4 regions of the Streptomyces sp. NPDC093109 genome follow, and region 4 is predicted to be linked to each of the others. Evidence: riboswitches for the same ligand, from Rfam matches in the RefSeq annotation. Region 4 holds a riboswitch; each other region holds the start of a gene.

Evidence for each region. A riboswitch is a leader RNA that binds a small molecule or an ion and turns the genes downstream of it on or off. The one in region 4 is predicted to bind cobalamin.
Region 1: linked by a shared signal. The riboswitch ahead of AB0389_RS22230 (ribonucleoside-diphosphate reductase subunit alpha) and the one ahead of metE (5-methyltetrahydropteroyltriglutamate--homocysteine S-methyltransferase) in region 4 are both predicted to bind cobalamin.
Region 2: linked by a shared signal. The riboswitch ahead of AB0389_RS20410 (ABC transporter substrate-binding protein) and the one ahead of metE (5-methyltetrahydropteroyltriglutamate--homocysteine S-methyltransferase) in region 4 are both predicted to bind cobalamin.
Region 3: linked by a shared signal. The riboswitch ahead of AB0389_RS02565 (CbtB-domain containing protein) and the one ahead of metE (5-methyltetrahydropteroyltriglutamate--homocysteine S-methyltransferase) in region 4 are both predicted to bind cobalamin.

Annotation. Positions count from the first base shown of each region.
Region 1 is NZ_JBFBEZ010000023.1:37,305-41,446, reverse strand. It holds gene AB0389_RS22245 (carbon starvation CstA family protein) at 1-844, shown strand, start outside; gene AB0389_RS22240 (YbdD/YjiX family protein) at 844-1,047, shown strand; gene AB0389_RS22235 (Uma2 family endonuclease) at 1,117-1,701, opposite strand; cobalamin riboswitch at 1,770-1,940, shown strand; gene AB0389_RS22230 (ribonucleoside-diphosphate reductase subunit alpha) at 2,094-4,142, shown strand, end outside.
Region 2 is NZ_JBFBEZ010000020.1:46,396-50,537, reverse strand. It holds gene AB0389_RS20415 (iron chelate uptake ABC transporter family permease subunit) at 1-389, opposite strand, end outside; gene AB0389_RS20410 (ABC transporter substrate-binding protein) at 470-1,540, opposite strand; cobalamin riboswitch at 1,630-1,811, opposite strand; gene AB0389_RS20405 (DEAD/DEAH box helicase) at 1,848-4,007, opposite strand; gene brxD (BREX system ATP-binding protein BrxD) at 4,004-4,142, opposite strand, start outside.
Region 3 is NZ_JBFBEZ010000002.1:35,845-39,986, reverse strand. It holds gene cbiE (precorrin-6y C5,15-methyltransferase (decarboxylating) subunit CbiE) at 1-925, opposite strand, end outside; gene AB0389_RS02570 (CbtA family protein) at 1,120-1,998, opposite strand; gene AB0389_RS02565 (CbtB-domain containing protein) at 2,020-2,250, opposite strand; cobalamin riboswitch at 2,326-2,448, opposite strand; gene AB0389_RS02560 (histidine phosphatase family protein) at 2,484-3,119, shown strand; gene AB0389_RS02555 (GlsB/YeaQ/YmgE family stress response membrane protein) at 3,179-3,442, opposite strand; gene AB0389_RS02550 (GNAT family N-acetyltransferase) at 3,655-4,142, shown strand, end outside.
Region 4 is NZ_JBFBEZ010000004.1:53,839-57,980, forward strand. It holds gene AB0389_RS06200 (MFS transporter) at 1-1,437, opposite strand, end outside; cobalamin riboswitch at 1,951-2,175, shown strand; gene metE (5-methyltetrahydropteroyltriglutamate--homocysteine S-methyltransferase) at 2,338-4,142, shown strand, end outside.

The sequences.
Region 1 (4,142 bases), on a different contig from region 4:
CGCGCTCGGCATGTCGGAGATCTTCTCGTCCGTGATCGGCGGCGCCGGAATGAAGGCGTTCTGGTACCACTTCGCGATCATGTTCGAGGCGCTCTTCATCCTCACGACGGTGGACGCGGGCACCCGCGTCGGCCGCTTCATGCTCCAGGACATGCTCGGCAACGTGTACAAGCCGATGCGCCAGGTCAGCTGGAAGCCGGGCGTCTGGTTCGCCAGCGCGGTCGTGGTCGGCGGCTGGGGCTACTTCCTCTGGGTCGGCGTGCACGACCCGCTGGGCGGCATCAACCAGCTGTTCCCGCTCTTCGGCATCGCCAACCAGCTGCTGGCGGCGGTGGCGCTGGCCGTCTGCACGACGCTGCTCATCAAGTCCGGCCGGCTGAAATGGGCCTGGGTGACCGCCGTACCGCTGGCCTGGGACGCCGCCGTCACCCTCACGGCGAGCTGGCAGAAGATCTTCTCCGACAATCCCAAGGTGGGCTTCTTCACCCAGCGGGACGTCTACCAGGCGGGCATCGACCGGGGCGAGATCCTGCCACCCGCCAAGTCGATGGACGACATGCACACCGTCGTCACCAACTCCCTCGTCGACGGCGTCCTCACGGCGATCTTCGCGCTGCTCATCCTGGTGGTCCTGGCGGACGCGGGGCGGGTCTGCGTCAAGGCGATCCGTCACCCGGAGAGCGTGAAACTCTCCGAAACCCCGTACGTCAAGTCCCGGATCGTGGCCCCGGCAGGCCTGATCCCCACGCAGGAGGAGAAGGCGGAACTGGCAGCGGCGGAAGCGGAAGCGGAAGCGGCTGAGGCCTCCAAGGTGGCGGCAGGCACCGGAAACGGCACCCCGTGATGGCAACCCCCCGGCTGCGCCACCTAGCATCCCGGATCCGCTGGTACGTACGCGAGCTGACCGGCGAATCCGCGTACGACCACTACGTCACCCACACCCGAACCCACGCCCCCACGGCCCAGATCATGGACCGCCGAACCTTCGAACGCACCCGCACAGACGCCCGCGAGGCAGACCCCCGCGAGGGCTTCCGCTGCTGCTGAGCGGGATCACGCCCCGGCCGGGGCGGCCCGGCACCCACTACGGGAGCCGGGCCACCCCGGCCCCCGGCGTCAGCGCACCCAGTTCTTGAGCTGCTCCGTCTCCAGCGTGACACCCACCGGGTCAGGGAGCGTGATCTCCTTGCCGAACGGCACCGTGTGGGCATTCTCGTAGCGCCCGCCGTCCGGCTCGCTGTAGACCGTCACCTCGCAGCGCTCGCGGTCGACCAGCAGATAGAGCGGGATCTCGGTCTCGGCGTAGGCCCGGGGCTTCTCGACCCGGTCACGGCTGTCGGTGTCCGAGTCGTACGAGGTGACTTCCACCGCCATCAGCACGGGCGCCGGATCGGCCCACTCGCCCTGACCGACAAAGGCGCCGCTGGGCGCCACCGAGCCATCCGGTCGGGCACGGCCCTTCCGGTACGCCTGTACCTGGAGTCCCTGCCGGGGATAGAGCCACAGCTCGGGACATGACCGCACACAGACGCGCGTCAGCCACTGCATGATGCGCCCGTGGTCCCCATCTGGCAGGACCCTGTTCCTGATCCTCCCGTCGATGAGTTCCAGCCGAATACTCGGGGTGGTCCGGGCCAGTACACGAGTGGCTTCGTCGAACTCATCGGGAAGGATCGGGGACTCGTAATCGATGACCGTCACAGGGGACACCTCCTAGTGCGTACGACGATAGCGATGAGGTCTGACACAGGCCGCCAGAATGACGTGCGACACAACATCTGGGGGGTGGCATCGCAGCCGCCCCCCAGATGTATGCTCAACCTCGCTGTCGACGCAGGGGAATCCGGTGCGAATCCGGAACTGTCCCGCAACGGTGTGTGATGGTGCGCTTTGCCGCACCCTCATGAGTCCGGGTACCTGCCGACGGTGCGTCCGGCTCGACCCGAACCGGACGCCCAGACGTCCGGGCCTCGCGGTTGGGCCGGTGGACGCGCCGCGCTGTGCTGCCCGCCTCCGGGCCGTACCGCCGCGCCCGCGATCCCCCGTTCCCCTCCCGCCGTACAGGCCCGGAGCCGAGCGAGGGAGAGCACCCCGTGAGCATCGCGCCAGCGGATCCGGCCTCAGTCCTTTCCGCAGCGGACCTTTCCGCAGTGGTCGCCGAGCCGTCCGACGGTCCCGGCACCGCGCTGCTGCGGACCCTGACCGAGCTGACCGCCGATCTGCCCGACACCGATCCGGGCAGGGTCGCCGCCGCCGCGCTGCGCGGCCGGAACGCCCGCTCGGACGCGGCCGAGCTGCGCGGGCTCGCCACCGAGGCGGCGGCCGGGCTGATCTCCGAGGACCCGGCGTACTCCCGGCTCGCGGCCGGACTGCTGACGCGCGCCATCGCGGACGAGGCGGCCACCCAGGGCGCCGTGTCGTTCTCCGCCTCCGTCGCCGTCGGCCACCGCGAGGGCCTCATCGCGGACCGTACGGCCTCCTTCGTGGCGCTCCACGCGGACCGGCTCGACGCGATGATCGACCCCGCCGCCGACGACCGCTTCGGCTACTTCGGGCTCCGGACGCTCTACAGCCGCTACCTCCTCCGGCACCCGATCACCCGCCAGGTCATCGAGACCCCCCAGCACTTCATGGCGCGCGTCGCCGCCGGCCTCGCCGAGGACGACAGCGACCGGGCCGTGACCGAGGTCGGCCGGCTCTACACGCTGATGAGCCGGCTGGAGTACCTCCCCTCCTCCCCCACGCTCTTCAACTCCGGCACCCGGCACCCGCAGATGTCCTCCTGCTATCTGCTGGACTCCCCGCTGGACGAGCTGGACTCCATCTACGACCGCTACCACCAGGTGGCGCGGCTCTCGAAGCACGCGGGCGGGATCGGCCTGTCGTACTCCCGCATCCGTTCGCGCGGTTCGCTGATCCGCGGGACGAACGGCCACTCCAACGGCATCGTCCCCTTCCTCCGCACGCTCGACTCGTCCGTCGCGGCCGTCAACCAGGGCGGCCGGCGCAAGGGCGCGGCCTGTGTCTACCTGGAGACCTGGCACGCGGACCTGGAGGAGTTCCTCGAACTGCGCGACAACACGGGCGAGGAGGCGCGTCGTACGCACAATCTAAACCTCGCGCACTGGATCCCCGACGAGTTCATGCGCCGGGTCGACACGGACGGCACCTGGTCGCTGTTCTCGCCGTCCGACGTGCCGGAGCTGGTCGACCTGTGGGGCGACGAGTTCGACGCCGCGTACCGCGAGGCGGAAGCGGCCGGCCTGGCCCGTAAATCCCTCCCCGCGCGCGAGCTGTACGGCCGGATGATGCGCACCCTCGCGCAGACCGGCAACGGCTGGATGACCTTCAAGGACGCGTCGAACCGTACGGCCAACCAGACCGCCGAGCCCGGCCACACCGTCCACTCCTCGAACCTCTGCACGGAGATCCTGGAGGTCACGGACGACGGCGAGACGGCCGTCTGCAACCTCGGCTCGATCAACCTGGGCGCGTTCGTAAGAGAAGCCGACGGCGAGATCGACTGGGAGCGCCTGGACGAGACCGTCCGTACGGCCGTGACCTTCCTCGACCGCGTCGTGGACATCAACTTCTACCCGACCGAGCAGGCCGGCCGCTCCAACGCCAAGTGGCGCCCGGTCGGCCTGGGCGCGATGGGCCTCCAGGACGTCTTCTTCAAGAAACGCCTGCCCTTCGACTCCCCCGAGGCCGCCGCGCTCTCCACAAAGATCGCCGAGCGCATCATGCTCGCCGCGTACGAGGCGTCCTGCGACCTCGCCGAGCGCAACGGCCCGCTCCCCGCCTGGGAGAAGACGCGCACCGCGCGCGGGGTGCTGCACCCCGACCACTACGACGTGGAGCTGACCTGGCCGGAGCGCTGGGACGCGCTGCGCGCCCGCGTCGCGAAGACCGGCATGCGCAACTCGCTGCTGCTCGCCATCGCCCCGACGGCGACGATCGCCTCGATCGCGGGCGTGTACGAGTGCATCGAGCCGCAGGTCTCCAACCTCTTCAAGCGCGAGACGCTGTCGGGCGAGTTCCTCCAGGTCAACTCGTACCTGGTGGACGAGCTGAAGCGGCTCGGCGTCTGGGACGCGCAGACCCGCGAGGCGCTGCGCGAGTCCAGCGGCTCGGTGGCGGGC
Region 2 (4,142 bases), on a different contig from region 4:
ATCGCGAACGACAGCAGCGCCCCGAGGAACGCCCCGGCGGAGAGCGAGACCACGCCCCCGCCGACCCCGAGGACGACGACCACCACGGCGCCGGTCGACGCCCCGGACGAGACCCCGAGCACAAAGGGGTCGGCGAGCGGATTGCGCAGCAGCGACTGCATGACCGCCCCGCACACCGCGAGCCCGGCCCCGCACACGGCGGCGAGGAGGGTGCGCGGCAGCCGCAGATTCCATACGATGCCGTCCCGGATCGGGGTGACGTGCGATTCGCCGACACCGAGATGGGCGGCGACGACCGACCAGACGTCACCCACGCGGATGTCCGCGGGGCCGATGGTGAGGGCGAGCGCGACGGAGAGCAGCAGCAGCCCGAAGCCGCCGAGCGCCATGAGGCCCAGCCGCGCACGCGTCACGCGTGCGGCAGCCACTCGTTCGGCAGTCATTCGTACGCCGGTCCCTCGTACGCCGGTCACTTGGCGGGCGCGTACGCGCGCAGCGCGGCGGCGACCTTCTCGACCCCTTCGACGGTGCGGATGGTCGGATTCATCGCCTGGCCGCTGAGCAGCACGTACCGCTTGTGCTTGACCGCGTCCATCTTCTTCGTGACGGGGTTGGACTCCAGGAACTCGATCTTCTTCGCGGCGGTCTCGGCGGTCTGCGACTTGCGCGTGAGGTCACCGATGACGAGGAAGTCGGGGTTGCGGTCGGCGACGGTCTCCCAGTTGATCTGGGGCCATTCGTCCTGGGTGTCGTCGAAGATGTTCTTCGCGCCGACCGCGTTGGTGATGATCCCGGGGGCGCCGCAGCAGCCGGCCATGTAGGGGGAGTCGGAGTTCGCGAACCAGTAGAGGACGGTGGTCTTCTTGGCCTTGACGGGATCGATCCCCTCCACGGCGGCGGCCATCCGCGCCTTCAGCGAGGCGACGACCTCCGCACCGCGCTTCTCCTCACCGAAGACCTTGGCCAGGTCCTCCACCTCTTGGTAGATGACGTCCATGGTCAGCGGGGTGGACCGGGCGCCGTCCGTACCCACGACCTTGTCGTTCTTGGTGCAGTCGGCCGGCGAGACGTACGTCGGCACACCGAGCTTCTCGAACTGCGCCCGCGTGGCGACGCCGCCCTTGCCCAGGGTCGAGATGAAGGACGACGCGACGAAGTCGGGCTCGGCGTCGAGCACCTTCTCGAAGGAGGGGTTGTTGTCGGCCAGCCGCGGCACCTCGGCATTGGCCTTGACCAGCGCCTTGGGCAGCGGATCGGTCCAGGTCGCGGTCCCGGCCATCCGGTCGGCGAGCCCGAGCGTGAGCATGATCTCGGTGGTGCCCTGGTTGAGCGACACGGCCCGCCGGGGCTCGGCCTTGACGGTGACGGTCTGCCCGCAGTTCTTGAGGCTGAGGGGATACCCGCCCCCCGAGACGGCCTGACCGCCACCGGCCTTGCCCGACACCTCTGACTTCTCCCCGTCACCCCCACAGGCGGTGAGCGTCAACGCCCCCGCGACGAGCAGAGCGACAGGCACAACGGACTTACGCACAAGAGACATACGGAAGGGGCGCGCGTTCAGCACGGAAGATCCTCTGCGTTCGAGGGCCCATGCGCGGAGCCCGTTCGTACGGTGCTCCCCCGTCCCCGAACAGGAACGGAGGGGCCAGCAGGTCTTCGGACTCAGGATCACTCGAACGAGGCGCCTTCCCGGACGGCAGTCCAGTGGCCGATGCCCCGCCCGTCCCCCTCACCGCTGCGCGTCAGCTCCGGATTCACACCGGATTCCCTGACCCACGTACATGGGTTCGACTGGCTCCCGCAAGCTACCACAGGGCCGAAAACAGCCCTTCCAACAGCCCTTCCAGTCACCCGCGGACCACCGCGTACTGGAACGGCTCCCGGAGAGCGGCAGCAGCACCGTCGAGGTCGGCCAGCCTGGCGGCCATGGTCGCCTCGGCCAATCGCTGTGGCAGTGCCGCGCCGAACTTCAGCCCGGCCACAGCGCGCGGGTCCACGGAGGGCAGGGACAACCGCTGGACGCCCTCGGCGACGGCGTTCTTCCACTCCCCCGGCGTGATGTCCTCGCGCAACCGGACATACGCGTCGGCGGGACGCTGCACGGGGTCGGAGACCGAACCGAGTGTGGCGGCGAGCGTGGCGTTGGCCCGGTGCCCGGCCCAGGTCCACCAGCGCACGCTCGTACCCTGCCCGCCCCGCACGATCACCGTGCCGTGCGCGTGCACCAGCTCGGCGCCGTCGTCACGCGCCCGCGCCAGCGCGCCCTCGGCCCGCCGGGTAAGGCCGACCGGAGGCGTCGCGCCGAGCAGGACCTCGCGCGCCGCCCGCGTCAGCTCGTACGAAGCGGTACGGGCGAAGCCCACCGCACCCCAGCGGGCCCGGCCGCCACCCTCCACCGGCTCGACGAAGCAGCGCCGCCGCGACCAGTCGATGTAGGTGACCTGCCAGCTGCGTCCCGCGAGCAACAGCCTTCTCGGACCGACGACTTCGTCCGTGAGCAGGGCGGGATCCGTCGTGCCGATCTCCGTACGGCCCGACAGGACCGTGAACTCGGGGGCGGCGGTGAACACCGCCGTGAGGTCCATGAAGTGCCGGAAGCCGAAGCGCCGTTCGGCCTCGGGGCCGATGAACATCATCCCGCCGTCCCGGTCCACATAGCCCTCGTCGAGGAGATGACGCACGATCGGCTCGGCGGCGGGTCCGAAGGGGCCTAGGCCGCCCCACCAGTCCTGCCACAGCCGGTCGCCGACGCGGTGTTCCTGGAGGCAGAGCGCGAGAACCTGCTGGGCCACGATATGGCGGGGTTCGGGCGGTGCGACGACCGGTTCCACCCAGCCCCGGGACCAGAGCAGGAGAAGGGCCGCCGCGGAGAGCAGACCGGGCTCGTCGAGGGCCAGGAACAGACAGTTGCGCGGCGAACCGCTCCGCCGGCCCGTGCGGCCGAGACGCTGCAGGAACGAGGCCACGGTCGCGGGCGCGTCGATCTGGATGACCCGGTCCAGGTCGCCCACGTCGATGCCGAGTTCCAGTGTGCTGGTGGAGACGATGACGCAGTCCCTCGCCTCAGCGAACGCTTCCTCCGCCCGCCTCCGCTCGTCCACGGACAGCGACGCGTGCGACAGGAAGGTGGTGACCCCCTTCGCCCGCAGCGCCTCACCGAGCTTCTCGACCTGCCGGCGGGACTCGCAGAACACCAGGCGCTTCTCGCCCCGGTGCAGGGCGGCGATCACCGTCGCCGCGTTGGCGAGCGACCCCACGTAGTCGAGCTGGACGTCCCCGGGCGGCGGCAACTCCGGCGCGGCTTCGCGCAGATGGGGCGCAACCACCCGCGCCTCTCGCTTCCCCGCGCCCGCCCCCTGCAGCCAGCTCAGCAGCTCCGCCGGGTTGCCGACCGTCGCGGAGAGCCCGACGCGCTGCACCGGCCGGCCGACCACCCGCTCCAGCCGCTCCAGTACGGCCAGCAGATGCCAGCCCCGGTCGTCCCCGGCGAAGGCGTGCACCTCGTCGACGACGATCGCCCGCAGCCCCGAGAAGAAAGCGCGATGGTCGACATTGGCGCTGACCAGCATCGCCTCCAGCGACTCCGGAGTGGTGAGCAGTACATCCGGGCGCTCGCGCAGGACGCGCTTGCGGCGGGACTGCGGAACGTCCCCGTGCCAGAGCGCGGCCGACCGCCCCAGCCAGGAGGTGTACGTCTCCAGCCTCGGCAGCAGGTTGTTGAGCAGCGCCTTCAGCGGACACACGTAGAGCACCGACGTTCCGGTCCACCGCTCCGCGTCCATCCGTGACAGCAGCGGAAAGGACGCCGCCTCGGTCTTCCCGCCGGCAGTGGGGGCGAGCAGCAGGGCGTCCGAGCCGTCCATGAGGGGCGCGACGGCCTCCTCCTGGAGCGGCCGGAGTCCGGGCCAGCCAAGGGTGTTGACGATGTGATGGACCAGCCCGGGATGCAGCCGGTCCAGCGGATCGAGACCCCCAGGCCCCTCAGGTGTACCGGGCTGTGCCGTCACGGAAGCTCCAGCTCGACGTCGTCGGCGTTCGCCGGCTCCGCCGCGGCGTTCCGTTCCACCTCGCTCAACTCCGCCGTGTGCACGGTGAGGGCGTAGTGCTGACGCGGGTCGAAGTCCTCGAACTGGTCGATACGG
Region 3 (4,142 bases), on a different contig from region 4:
CCGCCCGGCAGGAACGGTGCGTACGCATCCACTCCACCCCGATCGAGCCCGAACCGCCGCCCACGTCCCAGAGCAGCTCCCCCGGCGCGGGCGCCAGCGCGCCGAGCGTCGCGGCGCGCACATGGCGCTTGGTGAGCTGGCCGTCGTGCTCGTACGAGGCATCCGGCAGCCCCGGTACGGCGCCGAGGCGCGGCGCGCCGTCCGCGCGGCGGCAGTCGACCGCCACGACATTCAGCGGGTCGCCGGCCGGCGCGGACCAGTCCGCCGCGTGTCCCTCGACGCACCGTTCGCGCTCCGCGCCGAGGGCTTCGAGCACGCGCAGCCGGCTCGGTCCGTAACCCCGTTCCCGCAGCAGCGCCGCCACCTCGGCGGGCGTCGCGGCCCCGGCGCTGAGCACCAGCACCCGGCGCCCGTGGTGCAGCGCGGCGGCCAACGTCGCGGTGGGGCGGCCGACGAGCGTGACGACCTCCGTGTCCTCCACCGGCCAGCCGAGCCGTGCGCAGGCGTACGACACCGACGACGGATGCGGCAGCACCCGCAGCGCACCGGGCCCCGCCTCCTCGGCGAGGGCCCGCCCGATCCCGTAGAACATCGGATCCCCGCTGGCCAGTACGGCGAGACGGCGGCCGGCGTACGCGGCCAGCAGCCGGGGTACGGCGGGCCGCAGCGGCGTCGGCCACGCGACCCGCTCGCCCGCGCACTCCCCCGCGCCTGTCCCGGCTTCCGCCCCCGTCTCAGCCCCTGCCCCTGCCCCTGCCTCCGCCCCTGGAAGCAGCGCCAGTTGGCGCGGGCCGCCGATGACCACCTCGGCACGGCGCAGCGCCGCCCGCGCGGCGTCGGTGAGCCCGCTCCAGCCGTCGGCGCCGATCCCGACGACTGTCACACGGGCCTCGGCCTCACCGGCCTCGGGAACCTCATCAGGCACAGGGGCCTGATGAGGCCCGTGGCCCTCGCGGGGCGGGATGCTCACTGCCGTACACCTCGGAGCTTCTGAACTGGGAGAAAACCGACCTCGAACTCTACTTCTCCCCGCCACCGCTCCCCGCCGAGGCACCGGCGCCCGCCGCCGCGAGCCCATCAGCGCGGGCCCGTCAGCGCGGGCCCGTCAGCGCGGGCCCGTCAGCGCGCCGGTTCGGCCGCCGTCCGCGCCGCGCCGCCCTCGGCCACCCCGCCCTCGGCCGCGCTGTCCTCCGTCCCGGCCCGGAGCATCCGCTCCGCCAGCGCGCCGAATATCAGCCCGAAGGCTGTCCAGAGCACCGCCTGCACGGCGATCGACGACAGTCTGAACTCCCAGAGCAGCGCCGCCGGGAAGGTCTCCGGGATGGCGTCGGTGTTCGCGGGCAGTACGAGACACGCCACGGCCACGGCGACGACATAACCGGCACCGGCGGCGAGCGACGCGTTCCAGTTGCCCAGCCGCGGCGCGAGCCGTCGGCCCGCGATGACCGCGGCGACCGCCAACAGCACGCTCAGCAGGATCATCAGGAAATACAGCGCGGTGCGCCGGCCTATCGTGTCCGCGTCTCCGACCGCGGGCGGGTTCGCCGGATACTTCAGGAACGGCACCAGACAGACGGTGGTGAAGGCCGCCCCGGCGATCAGCGCCGCGGTCGCCCGCGGCCCGAACCTGCCGAGCCTGCCCAGGCCGACGGCGAAGACCAGGGCGGCGATGCCGCCCACGGCCACCCCGTACACCAGGACACCGGTGGCCAGCCCGAACGTCGACTGCACCGGCCTGCTGACCAGTTCTTCCTCCTCATCTCCATGTGAATGGCCTGCGGAACCAGAAGTTGAAGCGGAATCGGAATCGGATGAACCCTGTTCTCCGTCGCCGTCGCCGTGTTCATGCGCCGGCGCGGAGTGGGCCTCCTCCTGCGCGATCGAGGCCCGTACGGAGGGCTCGCCCGCGAAATAGGCCAGTCCGAACGCGACAAGTCCGGCCAGCACGCCCGCGATCATGCCGCGGACCAGGAGGTTTCTGACGGTGGAGGCATGCATGTGCGTGATCTCCGTCAGTGGTCAGTGGCAGGGGAAGCCGAGCAGATGACGGCCGTCGTGCACCCACTCGTGCACCCCCGCACCGGAGAACACCGACGTCGCGCCCTGCTCGGCGCCGACGAAGTAGAGGAGCACCAGCATGAGCGTGCCCACGAACACGGCCCACGGGAGCACCGCGCGCAGCGGGAGCGGGGTCACCGGGGTACCGGCGTCGGCGGGAGAAATGACCGGATGCGCTATGGACTGCGCCATGACACAACCTCCTTGGGGAACTCGCGTCCCATAAGTGGAGCTCTGACGACGGCCATCGGGTCTGACTCACCCGGAACCCGCCGCCTGGTACGCGGCCGGTCCCCGGCATACAGTGGCGCGACCGTGCCGGACTCTCACCGGACTTCCGTCTCGCCGTCGTGATATCGACGTGAAGGTACCGCGAACCGACAAGCGGGCCAAGAGGCCCTTCGCCCAGGAACTGGCCCCCACGTATGACCATGACCACACAGCTGTCACTGCATGTGTCCCTCATCGCCCCCGCCATCAGCACCGCCCTGCGCGAGGCCCGCTTCGGCGAAAGCGAGAGCGACCACGACAGCGACGACGACGGGCTCGACGCCACCGGTCTGCGCCAGACCGAAGCCGTACGGGAGACCTTCCCCCGCGCCACGGCCCACTACGCCGCCCCCACACGCCGCTGCCACCGGACCGCTCAGGCCCTCGGCCTGACCACCGCCCCGCTGGACGCCCTCGCGCCGTGCGCCATGGGCCGCTGGCAGGGCAGGACCCTGGACGAAGTGGCCGCCGCCGAACCGGAGTCGGTGGCCGCCTGGCTGTCCGACCCCGACGCCGCACCGCACGGCGGAGAGTCCCTGCGCGACTTCCACACCCGCGTCGCCCACTGGCTGGACACGGCCGGCGCGGCCCACGGCGACGACGCGACCGGAACCGGCGGGCGCCTCGTCGTCGTCGCCGAACCCGACTTCATCCGCGCCGCCACCGTCCACGCCCTCGGCGCACCTCCGCAGACGTTCTGGAGGCTTGACGTACGTCCCCTGTCCGTCACCGAACTCAGCGGGCGCAACGGCCGCTGGAATCTACGCGTCGGCCGCCCGCTCCACGAATGAGCCCGGCAGGACAGCCGGCCCCGGCCGGTCAACCCCGGCTGCCCCGGCGGGTCAGCCGGTCAGCCCCGGCCCTTCACCCGGTCCAGCGCGGCGACACCCACCGCTGCCAGACCGATCTGGATTATCAGCTCGATCCAGTCGATCCCCTTGGTATTCGCGACACCGAGCCCAGCCGCGAGGGCCGTGCCGATCAGAGCCGCGACGATGCCCACCAGAACGGTCAGCAGCACACCGATGCGCTGGCGCCCGGGCACGACGAGCCGACCCAGCACACCAATGACGATGCCGATCACGATGGCCGTGATGATGCCGGAAATCTCCATGTCTTCCGTCCCCTCCTTGTCGCACAACCGCTACGGATAGTGGTCCCTGCAAGACGTCTGCCCGCCGTGCACCCGTCCAGTCCCGTCCAACCAATGATTGCGAGTGTTCGCCAGTTCGGTTTACGTCCCGGCTGCCGCGGTAGGAGAAGCCGTTCCGGAGCGGACCCAGCGCGGTTCCCGCCCTGTCAGACCTCCGTCCTACAGTGCCGGACATGGAGTCCACGACGCCGCGAGTACGGCTCACCCCCTGGTCGGAGCGCGACCTCGACCTGCTCCGCGCGGCCAACGCACCGGAGCTGATGCACCATCTCGGCGGCCCGGAGACCGAGGAACAGCTGCTCAAACGGCACAAGCGCTATGTCGCACTGAGCGCCGACCGCAGGGGCCGGGGCCGGATGTTCCGCATATCCCTCGCCCCGGACGGCGAAGCCGTCGGCACGGTCGGCTTCTGGGAGCAGACTTGGCAGGGCCGGAAGGTGTACGAGACGGGCTGGGCGGTGCTCGCCGCCCACCAGGGCCGGGGCATCGCGGTCACGGCGGTGGCCGGGGTGGTGGACCAGGCGCGCGCCGAGGGCAGACACCGCTATCTGCACGCCTTCCCGTCCGTCGGCAACCCGCCGTCGAACCGGCTGTGCCGCAGAGCCGGGTTCTCCCTGCGGGACGAATGCGAGCTGGAGTACCCACCGGGGCGTCCGATGCG
Region 4 (4,142 bases):
GGCCGCGGCGGCGAAGGCCACGGTGTAGCCGTGGGTCAGCGCCTCGCCCGCCCGTGCGACAAGGGCGAAGTCCTCGGTGGCCAGACCCCGGTAGAGGGAGGAGGCCGCCTCGGGCAGCTTGTCGTTCGCCGCCGAGGTGGAGAGCGTCGACAGGACGGCGAGACCGAGGGCGCCACCGATCTGCTGCGCGGTGTTGAGCAGCGCGGAGGCGCTCCCGGTGTCCTGGTGCGCGACCCCGCTGACCGCGCCGAGCGTCATCGGGACAAAGCTCATGCCGAGGCCGAGACCGGTGACGAACATGGCCGGCATCAGATGCGCCGCGTACGACGAACCCGGCTCCAGCGTGGCGAACCAGAGCATGCCCACGGCCGCCACCACCAGGCCGGGCCCGGCGATCAGCCGGGGGGCGTACCGCGCGACGAGCTTGGAGCTGATGCCCGCCGCGGCGGCCATGCCGAAGCTGAAGGGCAGATACGCGAAGCCGGTCCTGACCGGGCTGTAGCCGAGGATCAGCTGCATGTAGAGCGTCAGGAAGTAGAAGGTGGCGAACATGCCCGAGCCGATGAACAGCATCGTCCCGTAACTCCCCCACCGGTTCCGGTCCTTGAAGAGCCGCAGCGGCATCATCGGGTGCGCGGTGCGGGCCTGGAGGAAGAGGAACACGGCCAGCAGCACGACCGCGGCGGCGAAGGATGCGAGAGTCAGGCCGTTGGTCCAGCCGTGCTCGCCGCCGCGGGTGATGCCGTACACCAGGGAGATCAGACCGCCGGTGCCGGTGATCGCGCCGGGGACGTCGAGACGGCCGGTGTCGCGTTCGGCCTCGACGAGGTAGCGGGTACCGGCGAGGACGGCCAGGCCGATCGGGATGTTGACGAAGAAGACCCAGCGCCAGTCGAGTACGTCGGTGAGCACACCGCCGAGCAGCAGCCCGACCGTGGCGCCCACGCCGCCCATGGCCGCGTAGACGCCCATCGCCGTGTTGCGCTCCTTGCCGACCGGGAACGTCGTGGTGATCAGCGCCAGGGCGCTGGGCGCGGCGAGCGCGGCGCCGGCTCCTTGCAGAACACGGGCGGCGAGCAACAGCCCCTCGTTCGGCGCCAGTCCGCCGAGCAGCGAGGCCAGGGTGAAGACGGCGATCCCCACCCGGAACACGCGCCGCCGTCCGTACAGGTCACCGGCCCGCCCGCCGAGCAGCAGCAGCCCGCCGAACGCCAGCGCGTACGAGTTGACGATCCAGGCCAGATTCGCGTCGGACACGCCGAGATCGGTCTGGATGGCGGGCAGGGCGATATTGGTGATCGTGGCGTCGAGAACCACCATCAGCTGGGCGGCGGCGATCACGAACAGGGCCAGCCCGAGATGTCGCCCGCCCCCGGGTGAGGCTCCGGAGGCATCCGGCCCTGCGGTGGCGACGGGCGTTGTGGAGTGCGCAGACATGGAAAGAGGCTCCAAGGAACGGGGACGGATTAATCCCCGGAACAGGAAACGGACTCGCCGCTGAGTCAATTCCTGATCCGGGAAAAAGCAAAGACTGAACCACCCCCGGAATTTCCGGTGGAGTGGGGTACTCGCTGATGCAATCCGAGGGAAGGACGCCGATACGGCATACAACTTGCGCTCGGGACGAATACGCACACTAACACCCTGTGGCCTGCCCGTACGGCCGTTCCGGAGACGTTCGCCATGTGATGGTTCTCGCGCTTGACGGCACGCCCCCGGGTGTGGGCACACAGCAGGCGGAGAATGCATGGAACCCATTTGCGCTTTCCCGGAAAGTGTGGACACACACCGGCGCGGAGAATTCCGAAAATTGTCTGCCGACGCACGCCGCGTTCGAATAGGCGCCTACACCCGGTCCACAGGCGCCGCAAGGGCGTCCACCGCGGCTCCCGTGTCCCAGGTCACGTTCCGGAACGTGGGCGGTGTCGGCCGCGGCCCCGCCCACGCTCTACCCTGTCGGATGCAGCTGGTTCGCCCTGCCCGCCAGGCAGACGCGTCGTAAGAGGGAACCCGGTGGGAATCCGGGACTGCCCCGCAGCGGTGAGTGGGAACGACCGCCGTCATACGCACTGGATCCGGCCAGGATCCGGGAAGCGACGGCCAGTAGGAATCTGGAATCTGCCTCGGCAGAGCTGCCCGCGAGTCCGAAGACCTGCCCGTTGCCCGTACGCGACCATTCGCGTACGGATATCCCGGTGACCTCGTGGGCGGGTCGGCGTACATATCGGACGGACGAGCGCGCCCGGGGCGCGGTACTGGTCCGTGCGGTCCGTCACCCCTTCGCGCTCGCGTCCCGTCGCCGGGATGTTCAGGAGTCATCTCGCGAAGGAGATTTCCGTGACAGCGAAGTCCGCAGCCGCGGCAGCACGGGCGACCGTGTACGGCTACCCCCGCCAGGGACAGCACCGGGAACTGAAGAAGGCCGTCGAGGGGTACTGGAAGGGCCGCGTCACCGCGGAAGCCCTCCGGGAGACGGCCGTCGGGCTGCGCCGGGCCAACTGGCGGCAGCTGGCTGACGCCGGCGTCGACGAGGTGCCGACCGGTGACTTCTCGTACTACGACCACGTCCTGGACACCAGTGTCATGGTCGGTGCCGTCCCCGCACGGCACCGCGCGGCCGTCGAGGCCGACGCGCTCGACGGCTACTTCGCGATGGCCCGCGGCACCCAGGACGTGGCGCCGCTGGAGATGACCAAGTGGTTCGACACGAACTACCACTACCTCGTCCCCGAGCTGGGCCCCGACACCGTCTTCACCGCCGACTCCGCCCGGCAGGTCGCCGAGCTGACGGAGGCTCTGGCGCTCGGGCACACCGCCCGGCCGGTCCTCGTCGGCCCCGTCACGTATCTCCTGCTGGCCAAGCCCGCGCCCGGGGTGGCGGCCGGTTTCGAACCGCTGACCCTGCTGGACCGGCTGCTGCCCGTCTACGCCGAGGTCCTCGCCGATCTGCGCGCCGCCGGCGCCGAGTGGGTGCAGCTCGACGAGCCCGCGCTGATCGAGGACCGGACGCCCGCCGAACTGGCCGCCGTCGCCCGTACGTACCGCGACCTCGGCGGCCGGACCGACCGGCCGAAGCTGCTCGTCGCCTCCTACTTCGACCGGCTGGGCGAGGCGCTTCCCGTGCTGGCCAAGGCACCGGTCGAGGGCCTGGCACTCGACTTCACCGGCGCGGCGGCGGCCAATCCGGCCGATCTCGCCGCCGTCGGCGGACTGCCAGGAAAGCGGCTCGTCGCGGGCGTCGTCAACGGCCGCAACATCTGGATCAACGACTTCGAGAAGTCGCTGGCCACCCTCACCACCCTCCTCGGCCTCGCCGACCGGGTCGATGTGGCCGCGTCCTGCTCCCTCCTGCACGTTCCGCTCGACACCGCCGCAGAACGGGACATCGATCCGGAGATCCTGCGCTGGCTCGCCTTCGCCCGGCAGAAGACCGCCGAGATCGTCACCCTGGCCAAGGGGCTGGCCGAGGGCACCGGTGCCATCGCCGGGGAGATCGCCGCCAACCGGGCCGCCCTCGCCTCCCGTACGGCCTCGGCGATCACCCACGACCCGGCCGTACGGGCCAGGGCCGCCGCCGTCACCGACGCCGACGGCCGCCGCTCGCGGCCGTACGCCGAGCGCGCCGGCACCCAGCGCGCCCGCCTCGGGCTGCCGCTGCTGCCGACGACCACCATCGGCTCGTTCCCGCAGACCGACGACTTGCGGACGGCCCGCGCCGACCTGCGCGCGGGACGGATCGGCACCGCCGGGTACGAGGAGCGCATCAGGGCCGAGATCGCCGAGGTCGTCTCCTTCCAGGAGAAGGCCGGCCTCGATGTCCTGGTGCACGGCGAGCCCGAACGCAACGACATGGTCCAGTACTTCGCCGAGCGGCTCACCGGCTACGTCGCCACCCGCGGCGGCTGGGTCCAGTCGTACGGCACCCGCTATGTCCGGCCGCCGGTGCTCGTCGGCGACATCTCGCGCCCCGAGCCGATGACGGTGCGCTGGACGTCCTACGCGCAGTCGCTCACCGGACGCCCGGTCAAGGGCATGCTCACCGGGCCCGTCACCATGCTCGCCTGGTCCTTCGTCCGCGACGACCAGCCGCTCGGCGACACCGCGCGCCAGGTCGCCCTCGCCCTGCGCGACGAGGTCAACGA